Regions from separate parts of the Sphingomonas sp. BK481 genome, predicted to be linked through region 1. Evidence: predicted binding sites of a transcription regulator. Region 1 holds the regulator's gene; each other region holds the start of a gene.

Region 1 (5,057 bases):
ACCGCGTGGCGGCACCGGTGCTCGCGGGGCCGATTTTCGTGCAGCTGTCGGCGCGGGTCGAGACGATCGAACCGCTCGTCGCGCGTCGACTGGTGCGGTTGACGGTGCGGCCGGTCGGGCCGGGGCAGGACGCCGATGGCGCACCGGTTGCGTTGCCAGGCCGCGTCCGCATCAACCTGGCAGAGGCGGATGCGCCAGTGACGCTGGGGATCGGCGCGACGATAAGGCTGCGCGCTCGACTCATGCCGCCGCCCTTGCCCGCGGTACCCGGCGCCTATGACTTTGCGCGCGTCGCCTGGTTCAGCGGGATCGGCGCGACGGGGCGGGGCTTTTCTCCGGTCGAGGTGACGATGCCGGGCCGCGGCGGCGCTGGGGTCCGGGTGGCCTTGTCGCGGCATATCGTTGCGCAACTCGACGGGAGCGCGGGCGGGATCGCGGCGGCGCTGGCGACCGGCGACGTCGGCGCGATCAGCGACGCGGATGCGGAGGCGATGCGCCGCGCCGGGCTGGCGCACCTCCTGTCGGTGAGCGGCCTCCACATCACCGCCGCGGTCGCAGCTACGATGCTGATCGTGCTGCGGCTGCTGGCGCTCAGCCCGTGGCTCGCGCTGCACACGCGGCTGCCATTGATTGCCGCGCTTGCCGGTGCGGCGGCGGCGATCGGCTACACCGTGCTGACGGGCAGCCAGGTGCCGACGATCCGCTCGTGCATCGCGGCGTTGCTGGTGCTGGTCGCGCTGGCGATGGGGCGCGAGGCGATGACGTTGCGGCTGGTCGCGACGGGAGCGATCGCGGTGATGCTCGCGCTGCCCGAATCGCTCGCCGGGCCGAGCTTTCAATTGTCGTTTGCCGCGATCACCGCGATCATCGCGCTGCACGAGCATCCCGTCGTCCGTGCCACGTTCGCGCCGCATGACGAGGGCCGCGGCAGGCGCCTGTTGCGCGGCGCCGCGTCGCTGCTGCTGACCGGGCTCGTCGTCGAGACGGCGCTGATGCCGATCGCGGTCTATCATTTCCACAAGGCCGGGCTGTACGGCGCGGTCGCCAATATCGTCGCGATCCCGCTGACCACGTTCGTCGTGATGCCGTTCGAAGCGCTGGCGCTGCTGCTCGACACGATCGGGATTGGCGCGCCCGCCTGGTGGCTGGTGCAGCATGCGCTCGACGCGCTGCTGTGGCTCGCGCGCGGCGTGGCGCATGCACCGGGCGCGGTCCGCGCGCTGCCGGCGGTGCCCGACGGGGCGTTTGCCTTGATGGTCGGCGGCGGTGTGTGGATCGCGCTGTGGCGGACGCGGTGGCGACGGATCGGGATCCTGCCCTTGGCAGTCGGCGCGATCTGGGCGCTGATGACGCCGTCACCCGATATCCTTGTGACGGGCGATGGCCGTCACGTCGCGGTCCGGACCGCCGCCGGGCTCGCGCTGCTCCGCGATCAGGCGGGGGACTATGTCCGCGATACACTGGCGGAGAATGGCGGGGTCGACGGAGAACCGCTGTTGCTGGCGGATCAGCCCGACGCGCGGTGCAGCCGCGACCTGTGCTTGACGGATGTCGTCGCGCGGGGGCGGGCGTGGCGTGTGCTGGCGACGCGCAGCGTTTACCGGGTGCCGATCGCGGAGATGGTTGCCGCCTGCCGGCGCGCGGACATCGTCATCAGCGAGCGCGGGCTGCCGCGCGATTGTACGCCGCGATGGCTGAAGCTCGATCGATCGGTGCTCACGCGGACCGGGGGGATCGCCTTGACGCTGACCACAGGGCGGATGGTGACGGTGCTCAATCCGGGGGACCGGCACCCGTGGCGCGATCCTCCGACGGTGGCGCGGTCAACGCGACGGTTCGGGGCGGCGGGCGATCAGCATGGGGTCGCCGGACGTGCGGCGTCGGTCCGGTTTTAGGTGCCGGGTCGGGGGTGGTCAGGGCGATAGGTCGCGACTGGGAATGTCGGGTCATGATCCTGCGAAAGTGGGGCCTCCGATTGGGAGGGCCGCAATTCCGAAACGCGGACGATGGTGCCTGAGGCCGTTGGTCACGAACGCCACTGCCGGTTGCGTGGCGGTGATGACCGCCAGCGCTCCCCGGCATTTGTCAATCGTAGCGGCGCAGGATACCCGACAGCTTGCCCTGAACCCGGACCTGTGCGGGCGCATAACGCTGAGGGTCATAGGCACGGTTGGCCGGGTCGAGCCGGACCATCGCGCCTTCGCGGCGGAAATATTTGAGCGTCGCTTCGCTGTCCTCGATCAGCGCGACGACGATTTCGCCGTCGCGGGCGATCTCGGTACGGCGGATCAGCGCATAATCGCCGTCGAGGATGCCGGCTTCGACCATCGAGTCCCCCGAAACCTCCAGCGCATAATGCTCGCCGGTGCCGAGCAATGCGGCCGGAACGGCGAGCATCGAACTGCCTTCAAAGGCTTCGATCGGGACGCCGGCGGCGATCCGGCCGTGCAGCGGGATCTCGACGACGTCGTTCGCCGCGATGCGGGCGGGCGACGCGGGCGTGGCGCTGGCCGTGTCCGGCGCAGATACGGTGCTGGCCGATGCCTTAGCCTCCGACTTCGGCCCCGACTTCGCCGCAGTTTGTGCGATTGCCGCCTCCGGACGCTCGGGCATCCTTAGCACTTCGAGCGCGCGCGCCCGGTTGGGCAGGCGCCGGATGAAGTTGCGCTCCTCAAGCGCGCTGATCAGACGGTGCACGCCCGATTTCGATTTCAGGTCGAGCGCGTCCTTCATCTCCTCGAACGAGGGCGACACGCCCGTCTCGGCGAGGCGGTCATTGATGAAGCAGACAAGCTCGTGCTGCTTGCGCGTGAGCATAACGGTTCTCCGTCCGGAACAGACGAGGAACTTCTATGGAACACTTGCAGCTTCGTCAAGCGGTGACGTCACGCGATGACGAGGATTTCCGCCGAGTCGCCCGCCCTTGCCGCCGGCGCGTCGCCGTCGCGGACGATCAGGCAGGACGAGCGGGCGAGCGTCAGCAGCATCGAGCTGTCCTGGATGGTCGAGGCATAGGCGCGGCCGTCGCGCAGTTCGGCGCGCATATAGTCGGTCCGCGACTGGTTGGGCGGAAGATCCTCGCCGAGCAGCGCGTGCGTCGTCTGCGGCAGGGGATCGCGCGCGCCGAGCATGTGCGCGACGACGGGGCGGACGAAGAGGATGGCGGTGACGAAGGCGGAGACCGGGTTGCCCGGCAGGCCGAGCAGCATCATCCGCCCGAGCGCGCCCGCCATCATCGGCTTGCCCGGGCGCAGCGCGATCCGCCAGAAGTCGATCGTCCCGCCCGCCGCCTCGATCGCGGGGCGCACGAGGTCGTGATCGCCGACCGACGCCCCCCCCGTGGTCACGAGCAGATCGGCATCGACCCCGGCAAAGGCGTCACGCAGCGTGTCGAGCCGGTCGGGGAGAATTCCGAGATCGATAATGTCGACGGGCAGGTCGGCGAGCATCGCGGCGAGCATGATGCCGTTTGATTCCGGTAGCGGGACGGGGTCGCTGGTCGAGCCGGGCGGAACGAGCTCGTCCCCCGTCGCGGCGACCGCGACGCGCAGCCGGCGGCCGACCGACAGCGTGCCGTGTCCGCCGGTCGCAGCGACCGCGATGCGCGCGGGCGTCAGCCGGTCGCCGGCCGCGATCAGCCGGGTGCCGGTCGCGAAGTCGAGCCCCTTGCGGCGCGTGTTGCGTCCCTCGAAGGCGGGGCCTTCGCCGTCGAGCATCAGCCGGTCGCCGTCGCGCGCGGCTTCCTCCTGGACGAGCACCGTGTCGGCGCCTGCCGGCATCGCCGCGCCGGTGAAGATGCGCGTCGCCTGTCCCGCGTCGACTAAACCGGTGAAGGGGCGGCCGGCCGCGCTCTCGCCGATGACCGTCCACGGCCCGGGCAGATCGGCGTAGCGGATCGCATAGCCGTCCATCGCCGAGAGGTCGGTCGCGGGCTGGGTGCGGCGGGCGAGAATGTCCTCCGCCGCCCATCGACCCATCGCCGAGCGCAGCGGCACGGTTTCGGCCGGCACGCGCGAGGCCATGGCGAAGAGGCGGGACTGGGCTTCGGCGACGGGGACGAGAGGGCGCATGCGGGCTCCGTTCAGCGGGGCGATGAAGGTCTGCGCTGCTCGCACGAAAGCCGCGGGGCGGAAAGCGGGCAACGCCGCGACCGGCAGGACACCGGTCGGTTACGCGATCAACGTACGAGGTACGGCAGACGTTGCGGTGAAATGGGACGACATGCCCTGCGTTGCGCCGCACGCAAATCCTGTCGTCAGCGCGGGCAAAACGCGCTAGCCCTGTGGCGCAGGTCCGACGCAAGCCGGATCCGCACAGATCGCGTCGGTGCCCCTCGGGGCTTGAATGGGAATGCGGTGCGGGGTTTGCCCCAAGACCGCAGCTGTCCCTGCAACTGTAAGCGGCGAGCGACACGCACGCGCCCCCTGCAACGGGGGCAGCCACTGGGCCGATGGCCTGGGAAGGTGTGCGTCGAGCCTTGACCCGCGAGCCAGGAGACCTGCCGGCGTCTGGTCGCTCTTGTCCCGGCCCAGGGGGTGGCCGAGGCACGGTGAACGCCGTCTGAGCGACGACCATGCGGCGGGGGCCGCATCGGCGACGCATGCCGGCCGCTCAGGGCGTCCGGTCGGCGCGCGTCCCGGTCGTTCGCGGCAGGCCCCCGTCCTCGTCGGACGCCGGGGATGTACCAATGACCAAGATTATGACCGGGCGGACCGCCGGTCGTTCGACGCGACACCGGATCGGCTGGATGTTCGCGATGCTGGTTGCGGCCAACATCGCCGCCTGGGGATGGGCGTTCGCGCTGTTCCAGGCGCAACCGCTGATGCTGGGTACCGCGATGCTCGCCTGGGGGCTGGGGCTGCGCCACGCGGTCGATGCGGATCATATCGCGGCGATCGACAATGTGACGCGCAAGCTGATGCAGGACGGGCAGCGGCCGATCGGGGTCGGCTTCTGGTTCGCGGTCGGCCATTCGGGGATCGTCCTGATCGCCGCGGTCGCGATCGCGCTGACCGCGAGTGCGCTGGCGCAGTTCGAGGCGTTCAAGCAGGCGGGCG
Region 2 (5,057 bases), 160 kb from region 1:
TCGCGCTCCGCAAGGCGGTTGCCCTCGCCCCGACGCAACCGCTCGCGCTCAATTATCTGGGATTCGCACAGGTCGAGCATGGCGACGACATCGCGGGCTCGATTCGCCTGCTCGAACGGGCGAGCCGGCTCGATCCCGCCAACCCGTCCGTCACCGACTCGCTCGGCTGGGCCTATCACCGCGCCGGCGATACGCGACGCGCGCTGCCGTTGCTCGAGCGTGCCGCGCAGGCGGAGCCGACCAATGCCGAAATCGGCGATCATCTGGGTGATGCCTATTGGAGCATGGGCCGACGCTACGAGGCGCGCTATGCGTGGCAGGCCGCGATCGTCACCGGCGATGCCGAGGAGCGCGCGCGCATCGCCGCGAAGATCGACACCGGCCTGCCGATCGCTGCGCGCCGCTGACCCCTGATCCCGAGACCCCGATGCCGACGACGACCGAAACCGCACCTGCCAAGATCAATCTCGCGCTGCATGTGCGTCACCGTCGCGCGGATGGCTATCATGAACTCGAGACGCTGTTTGCCTTTGCCGAGCATGGCGACGTCGTCACGGTGCGCACGGCGGACGCTGACAGCTTTGCCATCATCGGGCCGTTCGCCGCGGCATTGCGTCCGGCGGCGGGGGGCACCGACGCCGCGCCATGGGACGGCAACCTCGTGACGGCCGCGGCGGACGCGTTCGTCGCGACGTTCGGGATCGCCGCGCATCACGCGATCACGCTCGACAAGTGGCTGCCGATCGCATCGGGGATCGGCGGCGGATCCGCCGATGCCGCGGCGACGCTGCGCGCGCTGGCGCAGTTGCACGGCGTCGCGGTGCAGGATCCGGCTCTCCACGACATTGCCGCCCGACTGGGTGCGGACGTGCCTGCGTGCCTCGTCAACCGGACGACGTTCGGAACCGGGCGCGGCGACACGCTCGTCGCGGTCGACGGGCTGGCGGGAACGCCGTTGCTGTGCGTCAATCCGGGCGTGGCGGTGTCGACCGCGGCGGTATTTGGCGCGTGGGACGGGATCGACCGCGGGCCGCTCGGCGAGGGGCCGCTGCTCGAACGCGCGATCGCCGGGCGGAACGACCTCGAGGCGCCGGCCTGCGCGATCGCGCCGGAGATTGCCCGAGTCCGCGCGTTGCTGGATGCGGCGCCGGGCGTGCTGCTCGCGCGCATGTCGGGGTCGGGGGCGACCTGCTTTGCGCTGTTCGACAGCATCGCGGCCCGTGATTCCGCGGCGGCGGATGCCGCTGCGCAAGGCTGGTGGACGCTGGCGTGCACGCTGCGCTGAACGCGGGGTAAATGCCGCGTTGAAACTGTTCGGCTTTGGGACTCCAGACGCTATAAAATCGATTGCATCGCACCACCCGGAAGCGTCAAATCGGGATGTCCACTACCGGATCGGCGCCACGGTTTGCCGACCGGCCCAAGGTTTCTCCCAAGACGCCGAAGCGGACCCATGATGGGAGGGCGGTCACCGAAAGGCGGCCGCCCTTTTTCACATTCCCCGATGTTCCGCACTTGTTCCGTGAGAACAAAAGCAATACATGGCGTTTGACGCGTTGAATGGCACGCGCGCTTGCTTTAGCGATGGGAGCTTATCGATGGCCGCTAATCTGAAAGTGATCGACACCGGCATGGCAACAGCAACCAACGACCGGCAGAAGGCGCTCGATGCCGCACTCGCGCAGATCGACCGCGCGTTCGGCAAGGGCTCGGCGATGCGTCTGGGCTCGAAGGAGACGATGCAGGTCGAGGTGATCTCGACCGGCTCGCTCGGGCTCGACATCGCGCTCGGCGTCGGCGGCCTGCCGCGCGGCCGCGTGATCGAGATCTACGGTCCGGAAAGCTCGGGCAAGACCACGCTCGCACTCCACGTCATTGCCGAAGCGCAGAAGAATGGCGGCACCGCCGCGTTCGTCGACGCCGAGCATGCGCTCGACCCGGTCTATGCCAAGAAGCTTGGCGTCAACATCGACGAGCTGATCGTGTCGCAGCCGGACACCGGTGAGCAGGCGCTCGAGATCGTCGATACGCTGGTCCGTTCGAACGCGATCGACGTACTCGTTGTCGATTCGGTCGCAGCGCTCGTGCCGCGCGCCGAAATCGAGGGCGAGATGGGCGACAGCCATGTCGGGCTTCAGGCGCGCCTGATGTCGCAGAGCCTCCGCAAGCTGACCGGTTCGATCAGCCGGTCGCGCTGCATGGTGATCTTCATCAACCAGCTGCGCATGAAGATCGGCGTCATGTACGGCAACCCGGAGACGACGACGGGCGGCAACGCGCTGAAGTTCTACGCCTCGGTCCGTCTCGACATTCGCCGCATCGGTGCGGTCAAGGCGGGGGACGAGGTTACCGGCAACCAGACGCGCGTGAAGGTCGTCAAGAACAAGGTTGCGCCGCCGTTCAAGCAGGTCGAATTCGACATCATGTACGGGCAGGGCGTCTCGAAGCTCGGCGAGATCCTCGATCTCGGCGTGAAGGCCGGGCTGGTCGAGAAATCGGGTGCGTGGTTCAGCTATGACAGCGTCCGCCTCGGCCAGGGACGCGAGAATTCGAAGACCTTTCTGAAGGACAATCCCGAGACGGCCGATCGTCTCGAAAAGCAGATCCGCGCGCGCACCGACAAGGTCGCCGAGGAAATGATGGTCGGTCCCGACGCCGAAGACGACGCCTGAGTGAGAGTCGGAGCCCTTTTCCTCGGGGGGAAGGGCTCCGCGTCCTGTGACAGGGCGAGGCAGCGTCCAGGGCTGATGGTTCGGGCGGGTCTCGTCTCGCCTGGTTGAGCTGATGGGCCGCAGCGGGACGCGTGTTGGGCGATCGTCCGGAAATCCAGTGAGCCCTAGCGGGCATATGCTTCACGACTTGCGTCAAACGCGCCACAAGAGCTGATCTTGTGCGCACAGACGGGAGTTCGACCATGCGATATGGCCAATCATGACCAGTGATCGAGACTGGACCGGACGCGTCGGCGACACCTGGGCCACGGAATGGCGCCGTACCGACCGCAGCTTCGAGGGGCTTGCGCCCGTACTAAACGCCGCGATCCTTGCGGCGGCAGGCCCGCAGACTCGTACTGTTGTCGATATCGGTTGCGGCGCCGGCGCCACGTCGCTGGCCAGCGCGCAGGCGCTGCCGGACGGGCAAGTGATCGGCATCGATCTTTCGCCGACGCTGATCGCAGTGGCGAACCACCGCGCGGGGCACCTGACCAATGTCGTGTTCCGCTGCGCCGACGTCGCGGCGAGCGTCGAGACGCATGCGCCGATCGACCTCTATGTCTCGCGGCATGGGGTCATGTTTTTCGCCGATCCGGTGGCCGCCTTTGCCCTGCTCGCTAAGGCCGCCGCCCCCGGCGCCGCGCTCGTCTTCTCGTGCTTTGCCGAGCGTGCCGCCAATTGCTGGGCGGTGGAAACCGTTGCGGGTGCGGATGACGCATCCGGACCGACGGGGGCCATGACCGCGCCGGGGCCCTTTGCCTTTGCCGATCCCGCCTATGTCGCGGAGCTGCTGAAGCAGGCCGGGTGGCGCGCGACGACACCACAGCGTGTCGACTTCGGCTATCGCGCGGGAGGCGGCGCGGATCCGGTGGCGGACGCGGTCGACTATCTCCGCCGGATCGGCCCCGCGGCGTCGCGGATCCGCGACACGCACGGCGCGGAACGCGAACGGGCGCTGGCGCGTCTGACCAGCGCGTGCGTCGATCGTCTGACCGGGGATGCGGTCGAATTTCCGGCCGCCGCCTGGATATGGACGGCGCACCCGGCGCGCGACAGCCAAGGGAGCCTGCCATGATCACCGTCCACCATCTCGAAAACTCGCGATCGCAGCGGATCCTGTGGATGCTCGAGGAACTTGGGCTGCCCTATGAGATCAAGCGCTATGCGCGCGATCCGAAGACGATGCTCGCACCCCCGGAACTGAAGGCGGTCCATCCGCTCGGCAAGTCGCCGGTGATCGAGGATCGCGACGTCGAAGGTGGCCGGGTCGTGGCGGAGACGGGCGCGATCGTCGAGTATCTCGTCGACAAGGCGGACGGTCGGCTCGGGGCCCCCGCCAAGCGCGCGGATGCGCTGCGCTACCGTTTCTGGCTGCATTATGCCGAGGGCTCGATGATGCCGCCGCTGTTGCTCAAGCTGGTGCTCGCGAGGATTCCGGTGATGGGGAAGATCGCGCTGAAGCGCATCCAGCCGATGATCGATGTCCATCTCGATTATGTCGAGGCCGAACTGTCGAAGCGCCCCTGGTTCGCCGGCGATCAGATGACCGCGGCGGACATCATGATGAGCTTTCCGCTCGAGGCAGCGCGCAGCCGTGCGGGGCTCGACGAATCGCGTCCCGCGACGATCGCCTGGCTCGGCAAGATTCACGCGCGACCGGCCTATCAGGCGGGCCTGCAAAAGGGCGGCCCCTATGCCTATGCCTGACCCGGGCGCACGCCACGAGCCGGGCGAGACGACCGCCTCCTGACGTCCCCCGTGCCGCTCAGGCCTGGCCGGGCTTGATCTTCTCATAGCTGTCGACATTCACCTTCGGGCCATGCCCTGTCGGTGCGTGCGGCGGGTCGCGGTCGGCGGGTTCACGCTCGTCGAGCCCGCCTTCCCATTTCGCGACCACGGTCGCAGCGACCGCATTGCCGATGACGTTGGTCGCCGATCGGCCCATGTCGAGGAAGTGATCGACCGCGAGGATGAGCAGGATGCCGGCCTCCGGGATCTTGAACATCGACAGCGTCCCCGCGATCACAACGAGCGACGCACGCGGCACGCCGGCAATGCCCTTCGACGTGACCATCAGCACGAGCAGCATGGCGATCTGCTGCCCGATCGGCATGTCGATGCCGTAGGCCTGCGCGATGAACAGCGACGCGAACGTCATGTACATCATCGACCCGTCGAGATTGAACGAATAGCCGAGCGGCAACACGAAGCTGGCGATCCGCGGCGGCACGCCAAACCGGTCGAGCGCCTCGAGCGTACGCGGATAGGCCGCCTCCGACGACGCGGCCGAGAAGGCGAGGATCAGCGGGTCGCGGATATAGCGCACCAGCAGCCGCGTCCGCG
Region 3 (5,057 bases), on a different contig from region 1:
TCACGGCGGACCCCGCGATCCCGTGCCGTCATAACCCGGTCCGCGACCATGGGTCCCGGCGTCCGCCGGGATGACGGGGGGCGGGAGCGGGGGCGGGGGCGCGCGCGATAAAATCCCACCCGCAATCCCCGGAGCCGCCCCGTTCGCCCCGCGGCGTTCGCCCCGCGGCACCACGCACCCGCAGCCCCCGAACCCGCAGTGTTCCACGCCGGTACAGCCCGCCCCCCGTGCGCCCCGAGCGACAACGACCTTCAACCCCTTCCGTCATCCCGGCGAACGCCGGGACCCATGGTTACGGCGGACCCGGCGATCCCGTGCTGCCATACCCCGGTCCGCGACCATGGGTCCCGGCGTCCGCCGGGATGACGGGGGATGGGGCGGGAGCGCGATAAAGTCACACCCGCAGAGCCGGAGCCGCGGCGTTCGCCCCGCGGCAGCCCGCATCCGCAGCCCCCGGACTCGCAGTGATCCAGTCCGGAGCAGCCCGCCCCCACAACCATCCGGACCCGCAACGACCCGCACCCCATCCGTCATCCCGGCGTCCGCCGGGATGACGGGAAGGGGAGGCGCCACAAAATCGCTCTCGCACCCGCAACACCCCGCCCCCCCGTCATCCCGGCGAAAGCCGGGACCCAGAGCCCCAAGCGCACCCGCCCGCGGCCCTGAGTCCCGGTTCGGGCCGAAATGACGACAGGCAGGGGGTTGCCTCGCCCCCTGCCGACCTCCACCAACCGCTCATCCGCACCTCACCGCATCCATCCCTCATCTCGGGTCGAAACTGAGCCAGATTAGTGCAGTTGTTAGCAATCCGTTTACCAGCCCGGCATAGCCACTCGTCTCCACGCCGCGGCGACGCCATCGTCGCGACCGGCCGTGCAAGGAGCCTGCCCGTGCGTGCGTTGATGATCCTGGCGGTAGGAACGGCCTGTCTCGCCGGCTGCGCGACGCAGCCCCGGGGCGGCAGCGCGGGCAAGGCCCCGGCCGTGGCGGCGGAGCCCGTACCGGCCGCCCCACACTGGACGACGATCGCGACGCCCGGCGACCGCGCCCGGCTCGCCGCACTCGGCGACAGCTGGACGCGCGCGCGCGCCGCGGTGCCCAGACGCCTGGCGGGCAGGATCGCGGCCGAGGGCGCGCTGCTCGACCCCGCCGCTGCGCTCGATCTGCCCGCGCTGTCGCCCGGCTCCTATCGCTGCCGGCTGGTCCGGCTCGGCGGCCGGGCGGGCTATGCGAGCTTCGCGCCCGATTTCTGCTATGTCGACGGCAACGGCGCCGGGCTGTCCTTCACCAAGCAGACCGGCACGACGCTGCCCGGTGGCTGGCTGCACCCCGACGGCGACCGGCGGCAGGTGTTCCTCGGCACGATGCGTACCACGCCCGCGCAGATCGCGCCGCCCTATGGCACCAACCCGGCGCGCGACGTCGCGGGCGTCGTCGAACGTGTCGGCCCGCTGCGCTGGCGCCTCGTGATGACCCGCGCAGGGCAGGGCGCGATCCTCGATCTCTACGAACTGGTCCCGGTGCCGCCTGCGACGCCCGCGACGCCGCGCTGAGCTCAGAATCCTCCCCCTTGCGGGGGAGGATCGGAAGCATCAGCCCTTTGGCGGCTTGGCGAAGTTCGCCGCGAAGCGCTCCAGGCCCGATGCGAACGAGTCGATCACCTTGGCGAATTCGGGCGGCAGCGCAGCAGCGTCGCTCCTGGGCGGTTCCGGCGTCTCGCCCGCGAACGGCCCGCTGCCCGCCGCCGCCGCGCCCGGAGCCTCCGGCGAAGCCTCGGCCGAGGGTTCTGGCGGCTTGGGCGGCTTAGGCGGCTCGGGCGGTGCAGGTGGCGGCGTCGGCCCACGCATATCCTTCGCCGTGATCGCGGTCGCCGCCATCATCAGCCCGGCCGCGATCACCTGGCGTCCCGCGGGTGTGCCCAACTGCCGCGTCAGCGCCGCCGCGATCCCCGCGAACGGCACCGCGCCGCCATGCTTGCCCGCCTTGGCGGACCAGCGCGCCTCGAAACCCTCGCCTTTCGTCGCGCCCGTCTCGGCCTCGCGCTCCCGCGCCTCGCGTTCGCGACGCTCCTTCTTCTTGCCCATCTCGGTCTCCAGCACTGTATTGTACTAACAATACACTATGTAACTATCGTCGGCACCTTGGACAATGGTTCGGCGTTACCCATCTTTGCGAGCACCCGCCCGGCGCCCTCCCGGGCTTGTCGCGTCCGAACAAATGTGGAACAGACTCTCCTATGCTGACCAAGATTTCCGTACGCGGCGCGCGTGAACACAACCTCAAGGACGTCGACATCGACATCCCTCGCGACACGCTGACGGTGATCACCGGGCTGTCGGGCTCGGGCAAGTCGAGCCTCGCCTTCGACACCATCTACGCCGAGGGTCAGCGCCGCTACGTCGAGAGCCTCAGCGCCTATGCGCGCCAGTTCCTCGAACTGATGCAGAAGCCCGATGTCGACCATATCGAAGGCCTTTCGCCCGCCATCTCGATCGAGCAGAAGACGACCTCGCGCAACCCGCGCTCGACCGTCGCGACCGTCACCGAGATCTATGATTACATGCGCCTGCTCTGGGCGCGCGTCGGCATCCCGTATTCGCCCGCGACCGGCGAGCCGATCGCCGCGCAGACCGTCAGCCAGATGGTCGACCGCGTCATGGCGCTCCCCGAGGGCACGCGCCTCTATTTGCTCGCCCCCGTCGTCCGCGGCCGCAAGGGCGAGTATCGCAAGGAGCTCGCCGAGTGGCAGAAGGCGGGCTTCACCCGCGTCCGCATCGACGGCACGATCCATGACATCGACGAGGCGCCCGCGCTCGACAAGAAGTACAAGCACGACATCGAGGTCGTCGTCGACCGCCTCGTCGTCGGCGGCGAGATCGCCACTCGCCTCGCGGAATCATTCGAGACCGCGCTGAAGCTCGCGGAAGGCCTCGCCTATGTCGACCCCGCCGACCCGGTCGAGCCGCACACGCCGAAGTCCGAAATCCTCGGCAGCAACGCCCCCGACGGCCGCATCGTGTTCAGCGAGAAGTTCGCCTGCCCGGTCAGCGGCTTCACCATCTCCGAGATCGAGCCGCGCCTCTTCTCGTTCAACGCCCCCCAGGGTGCGTGCCCGGCCTGTGACGGCCTCGGCGAGAAGCTGCTGTTCGACGAAGACCTCGTCGTCCCCAACCACATGCTCAGCATCAAGAAGGGCGCGGTCGTCCCCTGGGCGAAATCCAACCCGCCCTCGCCCTATTACATGCAGGTACTCGGCAGCCTCGCGCGCGAATACAAGTTCGACATCGAGACCCCCTGGGGCGAGCTCCCCGAGGAGGTCCAGCGCGTCATCCTGCACGGCTCGAAGGGCAAGCCCGTCACGCTCACCTTCATCGACGGCAAGAAGAAATACGACGTCTCCAAGCCGTTCGAGGGCGTCATCGGCAACCTCAACCGCCGCCTGCTCCAGACCGAGAGCGCGTGGATGCGCGAGGAGCTGAACAAATACCAGTCCGCCGCCCCGTGCGAGGTCTGCGCCGGCGCGCGCCTGAAACCCGAGGCACTCGCGGTCAAGATCGCGATGAAGGACATCAGCTACGCGACCCACCTCTCGGTCGTCGACGCGCTCCAGTTCTTCACCGACATGCCGCAGCATCTCGGCGACCAGCAGAACGCGATCGCCGAACGCATCCTGAAGGAAATCGTCGAACGCCTCGGCTTCCTCAACAATGTCGGGCTCGACTATCTCAACCTCGACCGCACCTCGGGAACCCTAAGCGGCGGCGAGAGCCAGCGCATCCGCCTCGCGTCGCAGATCGGCAGCGGCCTGTCGGGCGTGCTCTACGTCCTCGACGAGCCCAGCATCGGCCTGCACCAGCGCGACAACGACATGCTCCTCAAGACGCTGCGCCGCCTGCGCGATCTCGGCAACACCGTGCTCGTCGTCGAGCATGACGAGGATGCGATCCGCACCGCCGATTACATCATCGACATGGGCCCGGGCGCAGGCGTCCGCGGCGGCCAGGTCGTCGCGCAGGGCACGCTGAAACAGATCCTGAAGTCGAAGACCAGCATCACCGCCGACTATCTCAACGGCACGCGCGAAGTGCCGGTCCCCGCCACGCGGCGCAAGGGCAACGGCAAGAAGCTCACCGTCCACAACGCCACCGCGAACAACCTGACGGGCGTCACCGCGAGCATCCCGCTCGGCACCTTCACCTGCGTCACCGGCGTCTCGGGGTCGGGCAAGTCGAGCTTCACGATCGACACGCTCTACGCCGCCGCCGCGCGCGAGCTCAACGGCGCGCGCATCGTCCAGGGCAAGCACGACAAGATCACCGGCCTGCAATATCTCGACAAAGTCATCGACATCGACCAGTCGCCGATCGGCCGCACCCCGCGCAGCAACCCCGCCACCTATACCGGCAGCTTCACGCAGATCCGCGACTGGTTCGCGGGCCTCCCCGAAGCCCAGGCGCGCGGCTACAAGCCCGGCCGGTTCAGCTTCAACGTCAAGGGCGGCCGCTGCGAGGCGTGCCAGGGCGACGGCGTGCTCAAGATCGAGATGCACTTCCTCCCCGACGTCTATGTGCAGTGCGACGTCTGCCACGGCGCGCGCTACAATCGCGAGACGCTCGAGGTGAAGTTCAAGGGCCACAGCATCGCCGACGTGCTCGACATGACCGTCGAGGACGCCGCCGAGTTCTTCAAGGCGGTCCCCCCGATCCGCGACAAGATGGCGATGCTGGTCGAGGTCGGCCTCGGCTACGTCAAGGTCGGCCAGCAGGCGACGACGCTCTCGGGCGGCGAGGCGCAGCGCGTCAAGCTCGCCAAGGAGCTCTCGCGCCGCGCGACCGGCAACACGCTGTATATCCTCGACGAGCCCACCACCGGCCTGCATTTCGAGGACGTCCGCAAACTCCTCGAAGTCCTCCACGCGCTCGTCGAGCAGGGCAACACCGTCGTCGTGATCGAGCATAATCTCGACGTCATCAAGACCGCCGACTGGGTCCTCGACCTGGGGCCGGAGGGCGGCGTCAAGGGCGGCGAGATCGTCGCCGAAGGCACGCCGGAAAAGG

What was found. The regulator LexA, encoded in region 1, represses DNA repair genes until DNA is damaged. The targets are predictions, from matches to a motif close to GTTCCNCNCTTGTTCT.
Region 2: the regulator LexA is predicted to act here: its motif matches at 1,507-1,522, upstream of recA (recombinase RecA).
Region 3: the regulator LexA is predicted to act here: its motif matches at 2,211-2,226, upstream of uvrA (excinuclease ABC subunit UvrA).

What each region holds. Positions count from the first base shown of each region.
Region 1 covers NZ_JACIAP010000004.1:222,727-227,783, reverse strand. The annotation lists gene FHY04_RS10145 (ComEC/Rec2 family competence protein) at 1-1,895, shown strand, start outside; gene lexA (transcriptional repressor LexA) at 2,086-2,817, opposite strand; gene glp (gephyrin-like molybdotransferase Glp) at 2,886-4,070, opposite strand; cobalamin riboswitch at 4,308-4,521, shown strand; gene FHY04_RS10130 (HoxN/HupN/NixA family nickel/cobalt transporter) at 4,748-5,057, shown strand, end outside.
Region 2 covers NZ_JACIAP010000004.1:382,795-387,851, reverse strand. The annotation lists gene FHY04_RS10885 (tetratricopeptide repeat protein) at 1-407, shown strand, start outside; gene FHY04_RS10880 (4-(cytidine 5'-diphospho)-2-C-methyl-D-erythritol kinase) at 428-1,285, shown strand; gene recA (recombinase RecA) at 1,599-2,672, shown strand; gene FHY04_RS10870 (class I SAM-dependent methyltransferase) at 2,932-3,789, shown strand; gene FHY04_RS10865 (glutathione S-transferase family protein) at 3,786-4,421, shown strand; gene FHY04_RS10860 (dicarboxylate/amino acid:cation symporter) at 4,480-5,057, opposite strand, start outside.
Region 3 covers NZ_JACIAP010000001.1:266,282-271,338, forward strand. The annotation lists gene FHY04_RS01175 (DUF4893 domain-containing protein) at 891-1,553, shown strand; gene FHY04_RS01180 (hypothetical protein) at 1,593-2,099, opposite strand; gene uvrA (excinuclease ABC subunit UvrA) at 2,237-5,057, shown strand, end outside.